4 regions of the Telluria sp. ZT3P26 genome follow, and region 1 is predicted to be linked to each of the others. Evidence: predicted binding sites of a transcription regulator. Region 1 holds the regulator's gene; each other region holds the start of a gene.

The links. The regulator sigma-54, encoded in region 1, starts transcription at its own class of promoters, with help from an activator protein. The targets are predictions, from matches to a motif close to TGGCANGNAANCTGCTTT.
Region 2: AC56LN_RS08385 (PEP-CTERM sorting domain-containing protein) is a predicted target of sigma-54. The motif match lies at 1,642-1,659, and genes of this name have one in related genera.
Region 3: AC56LN_RS13750 (TorF family putative porin) is a predicted target of sigma-54. The motif match lies at 2,043-2,060, and genes of this name have one in related genera.
Region 4: AC56LN_RS20775 (urease accessory protein UreD) is a predicted target of sigma-54. The motif match lies at 2,001-2,018, and genes of this name have one in related genera.

The regions. Positions count from the first base shown of each region.
Region 1 is NZ_JCASII010000006.1:83,161-86,817, forward strand. It holds gene lptA (lipopolysaccharide transport periplasmic protein LptA) at 1-265, shown strand, start outside; gene lptB (LPS export ABC transporter ATP-binding protein) at 262-1,017, shown strand; gene AC56LN_RS19165 (RNA polymerase factor sigma-54) at 1,032-2,519, shown strand; gene hpf (ribosome hibernation-promoting factor, HPF/YfiA family) at 2,594-2,950, shown strand; gene AC56LN_RS19175 (enoyl-CoA hydratase/isomerase family protein) at 3,050-3,657, shown strand, end outside.
Region 2 is NZ_JCASII010000002.1:129,819-133,475, forward strand. It holds gene AC56LN_RS08380 (dihydrolipoyl dehydrogenase) at 1-1,435, opposite strand, end outside; gene AC56LN_RS08385 (PEP-CTERM sorting domain-containing protein) at 1,693-2,280, shown strand; gene AC56LN_RS08390 (primosomal protein N') at 2,277-3,657, opposite strand, start outside.
Region 3 is NZ_JCASII010000004.1:10,771-14,427, reverse strand. It holds gene AC56LN_RS13760 (ammonium transporter) at 1-860, opposite strand, end outside; gene glnK (P-II family nitrogen regulator) at 875-1,213, opposite strand; gene AC56LN_RS13750 (TorF family putative porin) at 1,233-1,967, opposite strand; partial or broken gene AC56LN_RS13745 (accessory factor UbiK family protein) at 2,229-2,462, shown strand; gene AC56LN_RS13740 (DUF1579 family protein) at 2,743-3,261, shown strand; gene AC56LN_RS13735 (ABC transporter permease/M1 family aminopeptidase) at 3,290-3,657, opposite strand, start outside.
Region 4 is NZ_JCASII010000007.1:125,230-128,886, forward strand. It holds gene ureC (urease subunit alpha) at 1-476, opposite strand, end outside; gene AC56LN_RS20765 (urease subunit beta) at 476-808, opposite strand; gene AC56LN_RS20770 (urease subunit gamma) at 821-1,123, opposite strand; gene AC56LN_RS20775 (urease accessory protein UreD) at 1,151-1,990, opposite strand; gene AC56LN_RS20780 (GGDEF domain-containing protein) at 2,094-3,566, opposite strand.

The DNA of each region.
Region 1 (3,657 bases):
CCCGAACCTGTGGGTCGAAGGCCAGGCCGAACGCATCGAATACGACGAACGTACGGAGCTGGTGCGCCTGTACTCGAACGCCGTCGTCAAGGAACTCGAAAACGACCGCATGACCAACCAGATGACCGGCCCGTTCATTTCGTACGACAACCGCAAGGAAGTCGTCGCCGTGCGCAATGACGTCAGCGGCGAGAGCAAGGTTGGCGGCGGACGTGGCACGCTGATCCTGGCGCCCAAGCGTACGCCGGCCGGAGGCACGCAATGACGGAACTGAACGATCGCAGCACGCTGGTCGTCAAGGGCCTGCAGAAAAGCTATGGCAAGCGCCTGGTCGTGCGCGATGTGTCGCTGGATGTCGAATGCGGCGAAGTGGTAGGTTTGCTGGGCCCGAACGGCGCCGGCAAGACCACCTCGTTCTACATGATCGTCGGCCTGGTCCCATCGGACGCCGGCTCGATCAGCATCAACGGCACCGACATCACCAGCCTGCCGATCCATCGCCGCGCGGTGCTCGGCCTGTCGTACCTGCCGCAGGAAGCCTCGGTGTTTCGCAAGCTGACGGTGGAAGAAAACATCCGCGCCGTGCTCGAACTGCAGAAGGTCAACGGCAAGTCGCTCACCAAAACCGAGATCAACGACCGCCTCGATACCTTGCTGGCCGACCTGCAGATCGAGAAGCTGCGCGAGAACCCGGCGCTGTCGCTGTCGGGCGGCGAGCGCCGCCGCGTGGAGATCGCGCGTGCACTGGCGACCAACCCGCGCTTCGTGCTGCTTGACGAACCCTTTGCCGGCGTCGACCCGATCGCCGTGATCGAGATCCAGCGCATCGTGCGCTTCCTCAAGGAGCGCAAGATCGGCGTCCTGATCACCGACCACAATGTCCGCGAGACGCTTGGCATCTGCGACCGCGCCTACATCATCAATCAGGGCGCGGTGCTCGCATCCGGCCGGCCCGACGATATCATCGCCGACGAGTCGGTGCGCCGCGTGTACCTTGGTGAACATTTCCGCATGTAAGCCATGACCAATTGATGAAACAGTCCCTTCAGCTCCGCACTTCGCAGCACCTGGCGCTCACGCCACAGCTGCAGCAATCGATCCGGTTGCTGCAACTGTCGACGCTCGAACTGCACCAGGAGATCGAGCAGATACTGGGTGATAACCCGCTGCTCGAAAGGCTCGACGATCCGCTCGATCATTCGGTGCGCTTGCTGGCCGATGGGGCGATCAACAATGCGCCGGCACCCGGCGAGGCGCCGCCGGCGCCGGGCCAGCAGGCCGAAGGCGAGGGCAGCGCCCCGGCCGAGGGCGAGGGCGCTGAAGGCGGCGCGGTCGATGGCGACCGGCCCGACAATGACTGGAGCGAAGGCAGCGGCGCGTCGTCCGGCAGTGGCAGCAGCAGCGACGACGAAGACGGCCGCCCGCAGCTGGAAGCGTGCGCCATCACGCTGCGCGAACACCTGATGGAGCAGGTGCGCGAAACGCTGCTGTCAACCCGCGACCGCGCGCTGGCCGAACTGGTGATCGACGCGCTCGATGACAACGGCTACCTGGAAGAACCGCTCGACGACATCCACGCACGCCTGCCCGAAGAACTCGAGGTCGACCTCGACGAACTGCGCTGCGCGCTGGCGATGGTGCAGAGCATGGACCCGGTGGGCGTGGGCGCGCGCAGCGCGGCCGAATGCCTGGCGCTGCAGATCCGGCGCATGCCGGGCGTGCCGATGGTCACGCGCCGCATGGCCCTGAAGATCGTCGAAGGCTACCTGACCTGGTTCGCGCAGCGCGAATACAGCAAGCTGAAAAAGGCGCTCGATTGCGACGACGAAGACCTGCGCGAAGTGCAGGCCGTGGTCCGCCAGTGCAATCCGCATCCGGGCGCCGCGTTCGCGTCGAACGTGTCGGATTACGTGGTGCCGGACGTGATCGTGCGCCGTGCCAAGAACGGCTGGGCGGTCACGCTGAACCCGGACGTGATGCCGCGCCTGCGCGTGAACAGCCTGTACGCCACGATGCTCAAGCAGGGCCGCAGCGAGAGCCAGATGGGCGCGCAGATGCAGGAGGCGAAGTGGCTCATCAAGAACATGCGCCAGCGTTTCGACACGATCCTGCGTGTGGCCGAGGCGATCGTCGAACGCCAGCGCAACTTTTTCAGCCATGGCGCGGTTGCCATGCGGCCCCTTGTTTTGCGCGAGATAGCTGATACACTAGGTCTGCACGAGAGCACGATCTCTCGTGTCACAACCCAGAAATACATGCTGACCCCGCACGGCATGTTCGAGTTGAAGTATTTCTTCGGTAGCCACGTTGCCACCGAAGCGGGAGGCGAAGCATCCTCAACGGCAATCCGTGCGCTCATCGCACAATTGACAGGAGCAGAAGACCCTAAGAATCCATTATCCGACAGCAAGATCGCGGAAATGCTCGGGGAACAAGGCATGGTCATTGCGCGCAGGACGGTCGCAAAATACCGTGAAGCGCTCAAGATCCCCCCCGTCAGTCTCCGCAAAGCCTTGTAACAACGCCGCTCATACAGTCTGTGCCTTCAGCTCCTGTGTGGTGCAAGCGACGTGACATCTTCAAAGGAGTGTGTATGAACCTCACCATCAGTGGTCACCATCTCGAAGTAACCCCTGCCATCCGTGAATACGTTCAGAATAAGCTCGAGCGCATTATTCGCCATTTCGATCAAGTCATAGATACCCACGTCTTCCTGGCCGTCGATAACCTCACTGAAAAAGAAAAAAGGCAAAAAGCTGAAATCAACGTCCAGGTGTCGGGCAAGACCCTGCACGTGGCGAGCGTCGCGCAAGACCTGTATGCCGCAATCGACATGTTGATGGATAAACTGGATCGACAAATCCTGAAGCACAAGCAGATGCTGAAAGACCATAACCGAACATCGATCAAACGCCTGGACGTCGACGAAGCAGACGTCGCTGCCGCCTGATTCGAGCGCAGGTTAACATCGCCAGGGGCGTCTTTTCGGGACGCCCTTTTTGCATCCCGCTGCCGGTAAAATACGTGTTTCCTTTCGATGGATCACGCCATGTCCGAACACGTCCTGACCCGCATCGCCAACCGCGCCGGCATCATCACCCTCGACCGTCCCAAGGCGCTCAATTCGCTGTCGCTGGACATGGTGCGCGCGCTGACCGCGATCCTGCTCGACTGGCAGCATGACGCCGCCGTCGATGCGGTGGTGATCACCAGCAGCAGCGAAAAAGCGCTGTGCGCGGGCGGCGATATCCGTTTCTTCCACGACGTCGGCAACGCCTCGCCGCAGGGCGGCAGCGCACTGCTCGAGGATTTCTTCACCGAAGAATACGCGCTCAATCACCTGATCCATTTTTATCCGAAACCGTATATCGCGCTGATGGACGGCGTGGTCATGGGCGGCGGCATGGGCATCGCGCAGGGCGGGCCCGATTGCGGCCTGCGCATCGTCACCGACCGCACCAAGATGGCGATGCCCGAGGTGAATATCGGCCTGTTTCCCGATGTCGGCGGCAGCCATTTCCTGTCACACGCACCGGGCCAACTGGGGATGTTCCTGGGCTTGACCGGCCTGACGATCGGCGCGGCCGACGCGCTGTACGTGGGCCTGGCCGACGTGTTCGTGCCGGGCGCCGACCTGCCGGCGTTGCAGTCGCTGAT
Region 2 (3,657 bases), on a different contig from region 1:
TGCCCGGCTGGGTCTCGGCTGCGTAGGTCGCGCTCTCGCCCTGCGACAGGCTGGTCGCCAGGGCGCGCAGCGCCGTGCGTACACCTTCCTCGATCACCGGATGGTAGAACGGCATCTCCAGCATCTGGTCGACCGTCAGGCGCATCTGGCATGCCCATGACAGCAGGTGCGCCAGGTGTTCGGCGCGCGGCGCGATCATCTCGGCGCCCAGGAACAGGCGCGAGCCGTATTCGGCATACACGCGCAGCATCCCCTTGTTCTGCAACATGACGCGGCTGCGGCCCTGGTTCTCGAACGACACGCTGCCAACGGCGAACTTGCGTTGGCCCCCTGCGCACAATTCCCGGTAGCTCTTGCCCAGGGTAGCGATATTCGGCTCGGTGAAGGCCACCGCGATCGGCGTGCGGCGCAGGCCCGGGCGCACGTCGGGATAGCGGCCCGCATTGTCGCCGGCGATCTTGCCGTGATCGGCCGCGTCGTGCAGCAGCGGGCGCTCGTTGTTGGCGTCGCCTGCGATGAAGATATGGCTGGTGCCGCATTGCATCGTGCGCGCGTCGAAGGTCGGGATGCCGTCATCGCCCCGCTCCAGGCCAGTCAGTTCGAGCCCCAGGTCATGCACGTTCGGCGTGCGCCCGGCTGCCATCAGCACGTACTGGAAGCGTTCGCTGCTTTCCTTGCCCAGCGCGTCGCGCACATGCAAGACCACCTCGTCGCCCTCCTGCTTCGCACCCACGACCTCGGTCTGGAACGCGATATCGACCTCCTCACCCAGCACCTGCGCCGCGCAGCGCAGCACTTCGGGGTCGCTGATATTGGCGATGGAGCCGCCGCGCGCGTAGAAACGCACGCGCACGCCGAGCCGGCTCAGGGCCTGGCCCAGTTCCAGGCCGATCACGCCGGTGCCGATCACGGCGACAGACGCTGGCAGGTCATTCCAGTAGAACACGTCGTCGCTGGTGACGATGCCGGGACCGACATTATCGAGCTGCGGCAGGCGCAGCGGCGTCGAGCCGGTGGCGATGACGACGCGCCCGGTGTGGATTTCGGTATGGTCGTCGACCTGCAGCGTGCACGGGCCGGTAAAGCGCGCGTGGCCCTGCAGGCGGTCCTGGGCGGGAATGGCTTCCACGGCCTCGAGCACGAAGCCGACGAAGCGGTCGCGTTCGCGCTGGACGCGCGCCATCACGGCCGGGCCATCGATCCGCACTTCGCCGGCATGCACGCCGAACGGACCGGACGTGTGCAGCGTGTGCGCCGTCTCGGCCGCAGCGATCAGGAGCTTGCTCGGCATGCAGCCGACCCGGGCGCAGGTGGTGCCGTAATGTGCGCTCTCGATCACCACCGTGCGCGCGCCCTGGGCCTTGGCCGCGCGATAGGCCGTCATGCCGGCGGTGCCGGTGCCGATGACGGCGACATCCACGTTCAGTTGTTTCATGGTGCTCTTTCGCTGTTGACAGGCAAAACGATACGCTATTTCACGTGCGCAGGTGGCATTTCAGGCTGGATGCCCACTGGCGCGCCCAAGGCTTGCAACCAACAGTACAGCAAGCAATGTCGACCACTTTTACAGATTCTGAATGACAATTTATATTGCTTTGATTTTTCCTAACGGAATCAACAACATGGATGAGTTCTTCACTGCGGCACGGTATTTGCATGCATCCCGGGCTCAACCCCACCCCAGGAGATGTCATGACATTCGCTTCGCTCAACAGATTGCTGGTCAGCCTGTCGCTGTTCGTTTGCTCATCCGTGTTTGCCGCGCCCCTGGCCGTCAATGTCAGTGGGATCGAGAGCCATGGCCTCTACGGCGATGAGACGAATACCGTGCTGACGTTCAATGTCGGCGCCAATTCGATCATTACCACCGTCAGCTACACGTTCAACCTGACGGCGTTCAGTCCGAGCTATTTGTCGGAACTGACGCTCGGGTTCGAGGACTCCAGCCAGGCTAACGGCCTCTTCTTCAATCCAGGCTTCATCGACGAAAATCCAGGGACTGGAACCTATTCCGGTTTCGCTGACCTGGTCGACCTCGGCCTGAGTTTTGCAGTCGGCGCCGACGGTATCCTGCGCCTGGAATTCTTTGAAACTGATTTCGACGACATCGACGGCGCCGATGGCATCTGGAACTTCGGCACCATCACGTTTGGCGTGGAACCCGCCAGCGCGGAAGTACCTGAGCCAGCCACCGGCCTGCTGCTGGGCGCCGGCCTGGCCATGATGGGCTACGCGAACCGCCGGCGCCAGGCGGCGCGCAAGGCTGCCAGCGTGGCTTAAATATCGAGCGGGTCGACTTCGAGCGACCATTTCACGCGGGCCTTCATGGCCCGCAGCGTTTCCATCCACTCGCGCAGGAAGGCCTGCAGGGCCGGGCGCGAGCTGGACTCCACCAGCAACTGCGCGCGGTCCATATTGTGCACCCGCGTCATCGTCATCGGGATCGGGTCGTTGATCAGGATCCCGTCGTGCGCCAGGCAATCACGCGCCGTCTCCAGAAATGCAATCGCGATCGGCAGCTCGCGCGCCTCGGCCCGCAGCAAGGCCTGGTACATGTACGGCGGTAGCCCCGCTTCGCGCCGTTCATCCAGCAACTGGCCGGCAAAGCGCTCGTAATCGTGGCGCATCACCGCGCCGTACAGCGGATGCTGCACGTAACGCGTCTGCACCAGTACCTCGGACGGCGCGCCAGCCCGCCCTGCCCGTCCCGCCACCTGCATCAGCTGCGCAAACAGGCGCTCGCTGGCGCGGTAGTCCTGCGAGAACAGCGCCGTATCCGGGTTCAGGATGCCCACCAGCGTGAGCTTCTTGAAGTCGTGGCCCTTGGCGACCATCTGGGTGCCGATCAGGATATCGACTTCGCCCCGGTGCACGCTGTCGAACGCCGCCTGCGCGCTGCCCTTCAGGCGCGTGGAGTCGGCGTCGATGCGCAGGATGCGCGCTTCGGGGAACATCGCCCGCAAGCCTTCTTCGACGCGCTGCGTGCCCCGGCCCAGTGGCTGGATGTCGACGTTGCCGCAGGTCGGGCACGAGCGCGGGATGCGCAGCTCCAGGCTGCAGTGGTGGCAGCGCAGCCGGTTCTCGGGCTTGTGCAGCACCATGAAGGCGGTACAGCGCGTGCAGTCGCTGATCCAGCCGCAGGCGTCGCACGAAATCACGGGGGCGTAGCCGCGCCGGTTCAGGAACAGCAGTGACTGCTCACCACGCTCCAGGCGCAGGCGCAGCGCGGCGACCATCTCGGCGGTCAGGCCGTCGCGCCCGCGGTCGCGCTCCATGTCGATCAGGCGCACGCGCGGCAGCACGGCATCCTGGACGGCGCGCTCGCGCAGGTCGAGCCGTGTGTAGCGCCCCGAGCGCGCGTGGTGCCACGATTCGAGCGATGGCGTGGCCGAGCCCATGACGATCGGAATGCCGAGCTGGTGCGCGCGCCAGACGGCCAGGTCGCGCGCCGAATAGCGCAAGCCTTCCTGCTGCTTATATGACGGGTCGTGTTCTTCGTCGATCACGATCAGCTGCAAATGCGGCAGCGAGGCCAGCAGCGAGAGCCGCGTACCGAGCACGATGCGCGCCTGGCCCAGGTGCGCCGCCAGCCAGTGCAGCATGCGCTCGCCTTCGGACAGGCTGCTGTGCAGCGTGGCGAGCATCATGCCCGGGAAG
Region 3 (3,657 bases), on a different contig from region 1:
AGCGTGTTCAGGAACGCCAGTGCAGCGACGTCGCCTGCTTCGAGCGCCGAGCCGGCATTGAAGCCGAACCAGCCGACCCACAGGAGCGACGCACCGACCATCGTCATCGGCAGCGAGTGAGGCGCCATCGATTCACGGCCGTAGCCGATCCGCTTGCCAATCACATAGGCACCCACCAGGCCGGCGACGGCCGAGTTGATGTGGACCACGGTGCCGCCCGCGAAGTCGAGCGCACCCTGCTGCCACAGGTAGCCGGCAGCTGCGGTAACGGTTTGCAGCGAGGCAGCGTCGGTGATGGCGTCAGGACCGGCCCAGAACCAGACCATGTGCGCGACCGGCAGGTAGCCGAACGTGAACCACAGCACGACGAACACCAGCACGGCCGCAAACTTGGCGCGTTCGGCAAAAGCGCCGACGATCAGCGCGCAGGTAATCGCTGCGAAGGTGCCCTGGAAGGCGACGAAGATGAATTCAGGGATCATCGTCTCTTTGCTGAAGGTCGCGGCCATCGCAAACTTGCCGGCGACCGGATCCCAGATGCCTTGCAGGAAGGCGCGGTCGAAGCCGCCAATGAACGCATTGCCCTGCGTGAAGGCCAGCGAGTAGCCGTACAGGCACCACAGCACGATCACGAGGGCAAATACCATCATCACCTGCATCAGCACCGACAGCATGTTCTTGGCGCGCACGAGGCCGCCGTAGAACAGCGCCAGGCCGGGAATGGTCATCAGGATCACCAGCAGCGTGGCGACGAACATCCAGGCCGTATCCCCCTTGTTGATGGACGGCGCCGCCATGGCCGGCAGGGCGACGCCCAGGCCCAGCAAGGCGGTCAGTATCGTTGTAGTTATACGCTTCATGAAAACATTCCCTCTTACAGTGCGTCGTTGCCGGTCTCGCCGGTACGGATACGGATGACCTGGTTCAGGTCGGCCACGAAGATCTTGCCGTCACCGATCTTGCCGGTGCGGGCAGCGCCCTGGATCGCATCGATGACCTGGTCGACGATGGCGTCGTCGACAGCGGCTTCGATCTTGATCTTGGGCAGGAAGTCGACGACGTACTCGGCACCACGGTACAGCTCGGTGTGGCCTTTCTGGCGACCGAAACCCTTCACTTCGGTCACCGTCATGCCTTGCACGTTGATTTCCGACAGCGCCTCTCGCACTTCGTCGAGCTTGAAGGGCTTGATGATGGCGGTGATCATTTTCATGGTATTGCCTCTTTTGCAATCAAAAAGTTTTTGAGACGGACAGCACGGCGGCAGACTTGCCGAGATTCTTGCCTTCCGGGCTCAGGTAGGCGTCGGTATTCGCCTTGTGCCACGCCAGCGCCACGGTGGCGACGCCGAAGTCCTTGGTGACGCCGACCTTGTAGTCGGTGTACGAAAACGCGCTGTTGTTCTTCAGTTTCTGGCGCCCGACGTGCAGGTTCAGGATGAAGCCGTTGCTGACGTCGATGTCGGCGCCCACGTCCAGGTAGCCGCTGCGCTTGCTGTCTGCAGTGCCGAACAGATTGGTCGTCGAGTGCGAGTACTTGATGTAGGCCGGGCCGTAGCCGAGTTTGCCGTACAGCTCGAACGTGTTCGCGCTCGGGTTCAGGCCATTGTCCGGGTAGTAGTAATACAGGCCGCCAATGTCATAGCTGATCGCGTCGCTCAACTGACCGCGCTTGCCGCCATATACGTCCCATTCGATATTGCCGTCGCCGCCCAGATCTTTCGTCCATTTGATGGTGGAAAGCCAGGTGCCCACGTAGAAGCCGGATGGGCCATGTACATAGTCGACGCCGCCCTGGAGGGCCGGGTCGAGGGCTGTTTGCGACAGACCGCGGTAACGGTAGTCGCTGGTGATGCTCGCGTTGTAGCTCACCTGATGTTCGGCGGGTTGTTCCTGTGCCATGCCCGGCGCGCTGGTAAGAGCCAACACTGCCAGGACAATTGCGCTGAATTTTGCTTTGCACTTCATGACAAACCCCCTTGATGAACAACGTGAAAAATGACTGCTTGTGGATCCTTGTGATGTTCTTTGTCTACGCTTTATTTAGCAGGATGCGTGCCAGCTCATAAACAGGAAAAAGGTCCTTGTTTTTTTGGTAAACACGCCCCACATCGGTTTTGCACTAACACAACGGACCGCACACGGCACCCAGACGGCCGTTCGGCGCACTACATCAGGTCACATTGCACCATCATGGAGCGTGCGGCCTCGGCAGAAAGGGAAATGGATATGAGTAACAGCAACTTCTTCAGCGACTTGCAGGGCAAGATCAACCAGGCGCTCGAGAGCGGTCCGGCCAAGGACATTGAACGCAATGTGAAGGCGGCCATGACGTCGGGCTTTTCGAAGCTCGATCTGGTCACGCGCGAGGAATTCGATATCCAGGCCCAGGTGCTGGCCAAGACCCGCACCAAGCTCGAGGCGCTCGAACTGCGCGTGAGTGAGCTCGAAGCCAGACTGGGTGCAGGCAGCACCACGGCAACCGCGTCGACGTCAGCTGCCTCTGCGACCTCGGGCAGCTCGGCGATTCCGATGCCAGGCGCCGCGCCGTCGGCCACCGCGCCGTTCCCGGGCGCACCGGAAGACCCGACGATCGTCGTGCCGCCAACGCTCGACAAGCATTAAACAGCCCACAGGCCAGCCCGCCTTGCGCGGGCGGCCTCGGCGGCAGTGGCGCCACACCCGTGTCGCCATCTTTTGACGCGCATCCCGGCTTATACTGGTCGTCTTTACGGAGACCACGATGACCCGACAGTATGCCGCGCTGATCACCACCTGCACCATGCTGGCCCTGCCGGCGTCGCTCCATGCGCAGTCATCCCCTGCCGGCGGTGACGTGCGTCCCGAGATCCTGCGCCAGCTCGATGGCGCCTGGACCATGACAGGTGATGTGCGGGGCAAACCGGTCACCTACCGCATGGTTGCCAGGCCGGCCTTGCACGGCACATTCACCGAGCTGCGCATGCAGGACGTGCAGGTGCCCGCGCAGTACGAAGCGGCCGTCTTCGTCGGCTACGACGCCGCCACAAAGACCGTCATCGCGCACTGGATGGACAGCTTCGGCGCAAAATACTCGATCCCGCACGGAAGCGGCGACATCACCGGCAACGTCGTCACCTTCACCATTCCCTACCCGAGCGGCCCGTTTCGCAATACCTGGCGCTTCGATCCGGCGGGCGCGACGTGGCAGTTCGCGCTCGACGCGGCGCAGCCGGACGGCTCGTGGAAGCACTTCGCCGGCTACGCGCTCAGGCGCGAGTAAAAGCGCCTGAGCGCGTAGCCGGCGGGCGTCAATCGATGCTGACCTCCTTGCGGTTGTCACGCGCCACGCGGTCGATCAGCTTGTTGTACGGGTCAATGCCAACGTCGAACGGCTGCTCCTTGACGGTCACCGTCACGGTCGGATTCTCGCCCTGCAGTACGCGCTTCTCCAATAACAGCACCCGCTCGTCCGATTCCTTGGCATCCTTCGCGCGTGCGAACACGCCGATCTCCACGGCTTCGTCATAGGTGCGCGGCGTTTCCTGCCCCTTGCCGTCGGCCTGCATTTTCGCCAGATGCAGTTTCATCGTCACGTCCCACTGCCCGTCCGGGCGCTTGACGGCCTTCGCTTCGGTCACGCGGTTATCGTAGAAGACGATGCGCTCGAACAGGTCGG
Region 4 (3,657 bases), on a different contig from region 1:
GTGCCGCCGCCCAGCATCGTCGTGATCCCCGAGTACAGCGCTTCGTCGATCTGCTGCGGACAGATGAAGTGGATGTGCGTATCGACGCCGCCGGCCGTGACGATCATGCCTTCGCCGGCGATGATTTCGGTGGCCCCGCCAATGGCCATCGTGACATCCGGCTGGATATCCGGGTTGCCGGCCTTGCCGATGGCGGCAATCAGGCCATCCTTGATGCCGATGTCGGCCTTGACGATGCCCCAGTGGTCGACGATGACGGCGTTGGTGATCACGGTGTCCATCACGCCGTCGCGCAGGCGCTGCGACTGGCCCATGCCGTCGCGAATGACTTTACCACCGCCGAACTTGACTTCTTCGCCGTAGGTGGCGAAGTCGCGTTCGATCTCGATCAAGAGGTCGGTGTCGGCCAGGCGGATCCGGTCGCCCGTGGTCGGGCCATACATGTCGGCGTAGGCCTGGCGGCTGAGCGTGACCATCATGCGTCTCCCGATACCAGAGGCACGGGCAGTGGCCCCGACACGCGCCCCTGGAAGCCATGCACGATCCGCTCGCCGGCCAGGTCGACCAGTTCCACCGTGCGGCGCTGGCCCGGCTCGAAGCGCACCGCAGTCCCGGCCGCGATATTCAGCCGCATGCCGAGCGCAGCGTCGCGCTCGAACTGCAGCGCCGGATTGACTTCGTAAAAGTGATAATGCGAGCCGACCTGCACCGGCCGGTCGCCGGCATTGGCCACGACCACAGTGGCCGTACGCCGGCCGGCGTTGAGTTCGATATCGCCGTCGTCAAGGAAGTATTCGCCTGGGATCACGGTGGGCTCCGGCTAGGGGATCGGATGGTGGACGGTCACGAGCTTGGTCCCGTCCGGGAACGTGGCCTCGACCTGGATGTCCGGGATCATCTCGGGCACGCCCTCCATCACGTCGCTGCGCGCGAGGATCATGGTGCCTTCGCTCATCAGCTCGGCCACGCTGCGACCATCGCGCGCGCCTTCCATGATGGCCGCCGTGATCAGTGCCACGGCTTCGGGGTAATTCAGCTTCAGGCCGCGTGCGCGCCGGCGTTCGGCCAGCAGCGCGGCAGTGAAGATCAGCAGCTTGTCTTTTTCGCGGGGCGTCAGGTCCATGGGCGGGTCCGTTCCAGGTAAGCCAGTCTAGGTAAGCCAGATGCGCGGCGGGCACGCCGGGCGGTCGAGCAGATGGGGGCGCAGCAATGCCCATACCTGCGCCATGACGGCGCGCGCCGCTTCGCCGTCGTCGCCGAGAAAGCGCGCGACAAACACCGATTTCACCTGGCTCGATGCCAGCTGCGGGTCGAGCGCGCGCACGCGCGCCTGCAGCGCGGCGGGCACGGGCCGGCCGACGGCAAGAAAGGTCGCGCACACCGCGTGACCGCGCATGCCGAGGGGGCTGGCGATGCCGTCCGGGGTCAGGATGCCCTGCTCCCACCACAACAGGCGCCCATGCTGGCGGATCCGCGTGCGCTGGCGTACCTGCCCGCGCGTGAACGCTTCACCGGCCGCCACGCGCCCGAAGCACAGCACTTCGCTGCCGATATAGGTGCTGCCGGCAGCCAGATCGACGTCGTGTTCGAGGTCGACGCTGGCCGCGTCATAGAAGATGGTTTCCTGCGGCAGCCACTCGATGGCGGCGCCGGCAGCAATGCGCAGGCGTACCGCCTGCTGCGACACGCGGCCGTTCGCGCGGTACCACTTGGCCGCGCCGGGGCTGGTGGCCAGCACGCTGCAGGCAGGACCGGCGTCAATGTCGATTTCGAGCCGGTCGCCCCCGACCACGCCGCCCGGCGGGTGCACGACGATCACGTGGCAGGCGCCGGGGCCTTCCGGATACAGCGCCTTCTGCACACGCAGCGGGCCGCGGTGCGCGCGGCGTACGAGGCGCGTCGTGTCGCCATCGCGCGCGAAGCCCAGCGCCAGGCTGGCTTGCCAGGCGGGGAAGACGGTGGGTGCATCGGTGGAGGTGCAATCGCGCATGCTTGATGAAACAGCACGATGTGTGCCAGCGTCCTGACGTGGCGTGGGACGCTTATTTTGCAAGCGGCGCGCACCGCGAAGGTGCGCGCTGCACCCGAACGCGTCAGGACATCGCCAGCTCGATGCAGTTGCGGCCGGCCCGCTTGGCGCGCGCCAATGCGGCGTGGGTCCGCACCGCCATCGAGTCGCCGCTCTCGCCTTCGCCCAATTGGGCCACCCCGAGGCTGATCGTCACGTGGTCGCAACCGGGAATTTCCACCTGTTCGATCGCCGCGCGCAGCTTCTCGGCCATCTTCAGCGCGTCGATGGCGCTCGTGTGCGAGGCAATGACCTGGAATTCTTCGCCGCCCGACCGTACGAGCACGTCGCTCGCGCGCAGCATCGCGCGCGCCGTGTCGGCCACCGTGCGCAGCACGAGGTCGCCCACCGGCTGGCCAAAGGTGTCGTTGATCTGGCTGAAGCGATCGATATCCAGGGCGATCAGGGCCAGCGGCAGCCGGTAGCGGCGTGCGCGCCTGATCTCCTGTTCCAGCAAGGCTTCGCCATGGCGCCGGTTGGCCAGATCGGTCAGGGCATCGGTCGAGGCCAGGTGCGTGACGCGCGCCAGCAGCGCCTCGTTCTCGCGCGTGACCTCGGCCATGCGCAGGCCATAGCCGGCCAGGCCGGCCAGGTCGTCCAGCGCCTGTAACTGCGCCAGCGAGAACGGGCGGGCGTTACCGAACAGCAGGCACAGGGAACCCATTGGGCCGCCCGGCCCCTGCCCCGGGATCGGCACACCGACGGCCATGCGCGCGCCACACGCCTGCAGGCAGGCAGCAAGCGCAGGCTCACCAGGCTTGTCGGGTGCATCGAGCAGCGTCAATTCGCCCGTCATTGCCGCCAGCAACCCCGGGAAGGCATGGCGCAGCGGCGACTGCAGCAGCCTGCCTTCTTGCCCGAGCAGCGCCGACAGGTGCAGGCCCGCCACGCCCTGCTCGGCCTCGAGGTGAAGGTCGCCGTCGCGATGCTGGAACAGCGCCGCATGCACGACGCCCGGCCAGCCTGTCAGCGCGGTGCACAGGTGCGCGGCAAAGCGCGCGCTGTCGTCGGCGTCGTCCAGCGCCTGCTGGCAGGCGGTACGCAACGCGAGCAGCGCGCGCAGTTCGGCGTCGGCCGGCGTGGACGCAGCTGGCGTTGCGACGGCAAAGCCGGTGCGCATGCGCGCGGCCAGCAGCGCGCGCGTTTGCTGCGCGCGCAGCGGACCGATTGCGTAGTCGAGCGGGCCGAACGCCATCAGCGCCGGCAGCCAGCGCGCATTCGTGAAGGGACACAGCACCAGCACGGGCGCACCGGCGCGTGCGCCGATCAGGGCGCCCAGCGCCGCCAGGTCGACGCCCAGATCGCAGCGTTCCAGGTCCAGCACGAGCAGGTCAGCAGGCTCGCGCACCAGCAGGCCGCGCGCCTGCTCGGCGCCGGCGGCCACGCGCAGATTGGCAAACATGCCGTCGCAGCAGTGCTGGAAATCGGCCCGGCGCTGGCCGACCGGATTGACGAAGACGCAGGTAAAGTCGTCACGCGCGCCACCTTCTTGATACATGGTCATTCTCCAGATTGGGTCCAGCCGCACCGTTCCGGTATGGCTGCATGGCAAGTTTGCCATAAGCGGACGACTCCGGCATAGCAATTGT